DNA from 2 places in the Brevundimonas sp. FG8 genome. Region 2 is predicted to be linked to the other one. Evidence: riboswitches for the same ligand, from Rfam matches in the RefSeq annotation. Region 2 holds a riboswitch; the other holds the start of a gene.
What was found. Region 2 has a riboswitch for cobalamin ahead of ACODRV_RS04770 (TonB-dependent receptor plug domain-containing protein). Riboswitches for the same ligand answer to the same signal wherever they lie in the genome.

Region 1 (3,398 bases), on a different contig from region 2:
GAGTTCGGCCGCATCTGGGAGAATGACTTCGCCCGCGTGATCCTGGCCGACGAGATCAGCCCGGACAGCTGCCGCCTGTGGGACGTGAACACCGGCGAGAAGCTGGACAAGGATCGCTTCCGCCGCGATCTGGGCAATGTCATCGAAAGCTACACCGAAGTGGCGCGCCGCCTGGGCATCATGAAGGGCATGCCCACGGTCATTCAGGGAGGGCTGCACTGATGGCCAAGGTCAAGGTTCACGTCTTCCTGAAGCCGGGCGTTCTGGACGTTCAGGGCAAGGCCGTTGAAGGCGCGCTGAACGGTCTGGGCTGGGGCGGCGTTTCCAACGCCCGCGTCGGCAAGCTGATCGAGTTCGACTTCGCCGGCGAGGGCGACCCCGCCGTCGAGGCGAAGAAGATGTGCGAAACCCTGCTCGCCAACACGGTCATCGAATCCTACCGGATCGAGGTCGCGTGAAACGCATCCTGAAGCCTCTGGTCATCCTCTTCATCGTCGCGGGCTGCGTGATCTTCGCCGCAGCCCTCGCCGGTGGACTGATGGACGACAGCGCCTTCACCACCGCCGCGCACGAGCAGGGGCACTAAGCCCCGCTCCACGGGTGACGGGGCCGCCCCGCGCGCGTTATGAGGTCCGCAGTCCTTTTGCGGAGCGGCCCATGACCTTCACCCTGACTTCCAACGACATCACCGACGGCGGCGTGCTGCCGGACGCGCAGGTTCAGGCGAAGGGCAATACCTCGCCGCATCTGTCATGGTCGGGCGCCCCCGAGGGCACGAAGAGCTACGCCGTCACCTGCTACGACCCTGACGCCCCCACGGGCTCGGGCTTCTGGCACTGGACCGTGGCCAACATTCCCGCCGATGTGACCGAGCTTAAGACCGGCGCCTCGTCCGCCGATCTGCCCGCCGGATCGGTCGAGGGGCGCACGGACTACGGCCCCGCAGGCTTCGGCGGCGCCGCCCCGCCTCCCGGTCACGGCCCGCACCGCTACATCTTCACCGTCTTCGCCGTGGACACCGACAAGCTGGACGTCACCCCGGACAATTCGGGCGCCGTCTTCGGCTTCAACCTGCATTTCCATACGCTGGCCAAGGCGACGATCACCGCCACCTACGAAAACACCGGCCAAGGCTGACCCCAAGCCAATCCCATAAACATATAAGCATGTCTTTATATGTTTCTTGACTTCGCCGGAGGATGCCCGCTCTATGCGGGCATCGTGGTTCTGCGCGCGGCTTTCGGGTCGCGCGGAGCTAAGAGGGAAGCCGGTGAGACGCATTTCGCGTCAAATCCGGCGCTGCCCCCGCAACTGTAAGCGGCGAGCCGAGGGTCCATCTCGTGTCACTGGGGGTTCGCCTCCGGGAAGGCCGGGCCCGAAGCCGTGACCCGTGAGCCAGGAGACCTGCCCCGACAGATAACGTCCTCCGGCGGGGTGTCCGGTCAGGCCGCAAGTGCGCCGCCGGATCCGATGCCCGCGTGAGCGTTCGCGCGTCCCTGTCCGAAGCCCTGCCAACAGCAAAGGTTTCGCCCCATGACCGCCCGCCTCCCCGTCCAGGTCGCCACCCTCGGCTTTCCCCGCATCGGCCCGAAGCGCGAGCTGAAGACCGCGCTTGAAGCCCACTGGGCCGGCAGGCTCGACGCCAAGGCATTGTTCGCCGCCGCCGCCGACCTGCGCGGTCAGGCCTGGGCCCGCCAGCGTGAGCTGGGCGCGGACCTGATCCCGTCGAACGACTTCTCGCTGTACGACCATGTGCTGGACACCACCGCCATGGTCGGGGCCGTGCCCGCGATCTACGGCTGGTCGGATGACCGGGTCGATCTGGACACCTATTTCGCCATGGCGCGGGGGGCGCAGGGGGACCGGTGCGAGCACGGCCACGCGCAAGTCTCCGGGCATGGCGCGCAGGACGCGCCGGCGGCCGAGATGACCAAGTGGTTCGACACCAACTACCACTTCATCGTGCCGGAGTTCACGGCGGACCAGACCTTCCGCCTCGCCTCGACCAAGGCGCTGCACGAGTATCTGGAGGCCAAGGAACAGGGGGTCGAGACCCGGCCGGTGCTGCTGGGGCCGGTCAGCTATCTGCTGCTGGGCAAGGCGAAAGGCGGCGACTTCGACGTCCTCTCGCTGCTGCCGAGACTGCTGCCGGTCTATGCCGAGGTGCTGCGATCGCTGGCGCGCGCGGGGGCGACCTGGGTGCAGATCGACGAGCCCTGCCTCGTCACTGACCTGCCAGAGGGCGCGGCCGAGGCCTACGCCCTCGCCTACCGGATGCTGTGCGATGTGACGCCGCCGATCCGGGTGATGCTGACGACCTATTTCGGCGGGCTGGAGGACAATCTCGAACTGGCCCTGTCGTTGCCCGCGCACGGTCTGCACGTCGATCTGGTCCGGGCGCCGGAGCAGTTGGAGGCGGTGGTCGCGGGGGCGCGACCCGATCAGGCGCTGTCGCTGGGCGTCATCGACGGGCGCAATGTCTGGAAGGCGGACCTGAGCGCCGTTCTGGATCGGATCGAGCCGGTGGTCGGCTCTGGCCGTCAGGTGATCGTGGCGCCGTCCTGCTCGTTGCTGCACACGCCGATCGATCTGGACCAGGAGACGACGCTGGATCCGGAGGTGCGCGATTGGCTGGCCTTCGCCGTGCAGAAGGTGGGCGAACTCAAGGTGCTGGCCCGCGCGCTCAACGAAGGGCGCGATGCGGTGCGAGTCGAACTCGATGCAACGGACGCGGCCATCGTCTCGCGCCGGAACTCCGTGCTGATCCAAGACCCGGCGGTGAAGGCGCGGACGGCGGACGCCGCACCGGCGCAGCGCGCCAACGGCTTTGAAATCCGCCGTCTGGCGCAGGCGAAGCGGCTGGGCCTGCCCGCCTTTCCCACGACAACCATCGGCTCCTTCCCCCAGACGCCGGAAGTGCGAAAGGCCCGCGCCGAGCACGGCAAGGGCGTTCTGGCTGACGCCGCCTACGAACAGTTCCTGCGTGAGGAAACCGTTCGGACGGTGAGGCGGCAGGAGGACATCGGGCTGGACGTGCTGGTCCACGGCGAGTTCGAGCGCAACGATATGGTCCAGTATTTCGGCGAGCAGCTGGCGGGCTTCGCCTTCACCAGGGCGGCGTGGGTGCAGTCGTATGGCAGCCGCTGCGTCCGTCCGCCGATCATCTTCGGCGATGTGTCGCGACCAAAGCCCATGACGGTTGAGTGGTGGCGCTATGCCCAATCGCTGACCGACAAGCCGATGAAGGGCATGCTGACCGGGCCGGTGACGATCCTGAACTGGTCGTTCGTGCGGGACGATCAGCCGCGAAGCGAGACCTGTCGCCAGATCGCCTTCGCCATCCGGGACGAGGTCGTCGATCTGGAGGCCGCGGGGGCGCCGATCATCCAGATCGACGA
Region 2 (3,398 bases):
CGCGCCGTCAGGGTGATGTGATCGGTCAGGTCGTAGGCCGCATTCACATTGGCCGTGACGAAGCCCTCGCGGACACCACCACTGTCATCCTGATCGCCTTCCGCCCGCACGGTCAGGGCGCCGGACAGCCGGTCGCCCGTCCAGCCGAGGGTGACCGAACCGGCGTGTTCCGGCACGCGCAGCAGGCGGGCGCCGGTGGTCTCGTCCTTCGCGTCGGTCCAGGCGTAGGCCAGGCTCAGGTCGAAGCCGTTGATCAGCGCCGCCCGGCCCTCCAGCTCGACCCCGTCCGTCGCCGTCTCGGCGATGTTGACGTAATAGCTGTCGAAGGTGGTCGTATCGAAGAAGAAGCTGATCTGGTCCTCGACCTTCAGACGATAGACCGTGGCCCGGCCCTCGATACGGCCATCGGCCGAACGCCAGCCGATGGCGGCTTCCAGCCCTTCAGCCTTTTCCGGACGCAGGGTCGGGAAGGGGATGGCGGCGAAGCAGAAGTCGCAGGCCGCCTGACTGACCGACGGCGCCTTGAAGCCCGTGCCGTAGGCGCCGGACAGGGTGAAGCCCGGACCGAAGTCCCACGCCGCCGAGACGCGCCCGGTGGTCTTCGAGCCGAAGTCGGTGTCGTCAAAACGCAGGCCGCCGGTGACGCTCAGGGCGTCCGTGACCTGATAACGGCCGGTGGCGAAGGCCGCAGTACTCTCCAGGCTGACGTCGGCGCCGGTCGACAGGCTGCCTTCGCTCTCTTCGCGTTCCAGACCGAAGGCGTAGGTGGCCGCGCCGGTCTCGCCGTTGGCCTGCCAGCGCCAGGCCTGACGGTTGGCGTCGAAGACGCCGCCGAAGACGCTGAAGGTCTGGCGTTCGATGTCCGAGCCCGAGACGCTGAACTGATGTTGCAGGCCCAGAGCATCGACGGTGGCGCGGACCACGCCCGACCATTGCTCGGACTCCGACCGGTCGCCGTTGTCGGCGATGGGGAAGCCGTTATCGAGATCAGCCTCGCTTCGCGACCAGCGGGCCGAGGCGTCCAGCTTCACCGCCGGGGAGACGGCGTAGCGGCCACGCAGGCCCACGGTGGTGTTGTCGAAGCCGTCGGCTTCCGGATTGCCGTCGGCCTCGTCCGCGACCGAGATCCCGTCAGTGGTGAAGCGGGAGACATAGCCGCCCAGCGCCCAGGTCTCGTTGGCCGTGCCGACGGCGATACGACCGCGCAGGGTGTCGAAGTCGCCGGCCTCTGCCTCGGCGCGCAGGCCGTTGATCTCTCGGGTGGTGAAGGCGATCACGCCGCCGATGGCGTCGGAGCCCCACAGCGAGGACTGCGGGCCTGACAGGACCTCGATGCGCTCGACATCGCCCAGGTCGAAGCCCGAGACATCATAGGCGCCGTTGGGCTCGGCCGCATCGTTGACCGGGGCGCCGTCGACCAGAACCAGTGTCTTGCCCGGGGTAGCTCCGCGCATGCGGACCTGGGCGACACCCCCGAACGCTCCTGACCGTGTCACGGACAGGCCGGGCACGTCGGTCAGTATGTCGGCGGCGAAGACGGCGCCGCGCTGCTGGATCGTATCGGCGTCGATGACGCGGGCGCCCGGGGTCTCGGCGACGATGGCCGGGATGCGGGTCGCGGTGACCACGACTTCAGGAAGCTCATCCGATGACCGGGCGAAGACGGGCGAGGCGAGGGCGGCGGTCAGGGCCGCCGTGGAGAGGAGAATGGAGCGCTTCATTGAGCGAGGACCCCTTGTCGGCCCCGCGAAGACGCGCGTGGGGCCGTATATGAGCGAGCCGATCCGCCGGGCCTGAATGGTCCGGACGGCGCAAGATCGGGTCGCTGCGACGGAAGTCCCCGCGCCTCTGTCTGGTCCCGGACAGGAGCGAGCGACATCGGCGGCCAGGTCTCCTGGCTTGCGGGTCAACAAGCGAAGCCCTCGCCTTCCCGGCCCGAAGACCAGTGGCGCCGGGGCGAACCCCGGACGGACGACGCTCTCGCCGCCTACAGTTGCGGGCACAGCCGCGGTGTCTGACCGCGTTCCCTTAACCGCCGGTGCGGCTTGTCGCAGCGCGAAGACGCTTGTGCAAGACAGGCGGATCACGCTTGAGACGACGGGCCTGATCCGTCACCCTGTCGCCACGCATGAACGCTCCCCTCGCTCACCCGCCGCAAGCCGACGCCGTCCCATCCGTGGAGGGCGCGACGCCGTTCATGGCGCAGTATCTGACGGCCAAGGCCGGGCAGCCGGACGCGATCCTGTTCTTCCGGATGGGCGACTTCTACGAGCTGTTCTTCAAGGACGCCGAGATCGCGGCGGCGGCGCTGGGCATCACCCTGACCAGGCGAGGCAAGCATCAGGGCGAGGACATCCCGATGGCGGGCGTGCCGGTGCACGCGCTGGACGGCTATCTGGCGCGGCTCATCCGGCAGGGGTTCAAGGCGGCGATCTGCGAACAGCTGGAAGACCCGGCCGAAGCCAAGAAGCGCGGCTCCAAGTCGGTGGTGCAGCGCGGTGTCGTGCGGGTGGTCACGCCGGGCACCCTCACCGAGGACAGCCTGCTGGATGCGCGCGGCGCCAACCGGCTTGCGGCCGTGGCCGTGCGCAAGGGGCGGGCCGCCGTGGCGGTGGTCGAGCTGGCCGGCGGCGTGGTCGATGTGGTCGCCTGTTCCCTGGACGACCTCGGCGCGACCCTGGCCTCGTTCCGGCCGTCGGAAGTTCTGGTGCCGGACCGCCTGTTCTCGGATGAGGAGACCAAGGACGCCCTGAACAGTTCGGGCGGGGTGGTGCAGGCCCTGCCGCAGGCGCTGGCCGAACCCGTCGGCGCCAAGGTGCGGGTCGAGCGGCTGTACGGCGTCGCCTCGCTGGACGGGTTCGGGGCGTTTGAAGAGGCCGAGGTTTCGGCGCTGGGCCTGATCGCGGCCTATCTGGAAACGACGCAGGCGGGTAAGATACCGGCCCTGACACCGCCGCGTCGGTCGGGCGACACCGGCTTTCTGGCCATCGATCCGGCGACCCGCCTCAGCCTCGAGATTGATCGCACCCAGCGGGGCGAGCGCGACGGCTCCCTGCTGGCCTGCATCGACCGGACGGTGACGTCCGGCGGGGCGCGGGCGCTGGCCGAACGGATCGCCCGGCCCCTGCGCGACCCGGTCGCCATCAATCATGGACTCGATGCGGTCGAATGGCTGCTGGAGCGGCGCGACCTGAGACGGGACTTGCGCGACGGGTTGAAGGCGTCGTCGGATGTGGCGCGGGCGGTGTCGCGACTGGTGCTGGGCCGGGGCGGGCCGCGCGATCTGGCCGCCATCCGCAACGGCCTGTCCATCGCAGGGAGGATCGCGGGCCTGTTCCCGCCGGTCGCCGATCCCCTGACCGGACCGCCGCCGCGTATCGCGGCCTGCATCGACCGGT

Region 1: linked by a shared signal. The riboswitch ahead of metE (5-methyltetrahydropteroyltriglutamate--homocysteine S-methyltransferase) and the one ahead of ACODRV_RS04770 (TonB-dependent receptor plug domain-containing protein) in region 2 are both predicted to bind cobalamin.

Annotation. Positions count from the first base shown of each region.
Region 1 covers NZ_JBMDIU010000001.1:447,622-451,019, reverse strand. Annotated here, with positions in the region: gene purC (phosphoribosylaminoimidazolesuccinocarboxamide synthase) at 1-222, shown strand, start outside; gene purS (phosphoribosylformylglycinamidine synthase subunit PurS) at 222-458, shown strand; gene ACODRV_RS02100 (hypothetical protein) at 455-586, shown strand; gene ACODRV_RS02095 (YbhB/YbcL family Raf kinase inhibitor-like protein) at 658-1,137, shown strand; cobalamin riboswitch at 1,206-1,426, shown strand; gene metE (5-methyltetrahydropteroyltriglutamate--homocysteine S-methyltransferase) at 1,534-3,398, shown strand, end outside.
Region 2 covers NZ_JBMDIU010000002.1:244,744-248,141, reverse strand. Annotated here, with positions in the region: gene ACODRV_RS04770 (TonB-dependent receptor plug domain-containing protein) at 1-1,721, opposite strand, end outside; cobalamin riboswitch at 1,868-2,051, opposite strand; gene mutS (DNA mismatch repair protein MutS) at 2,129-3,398, shown strand, end outside.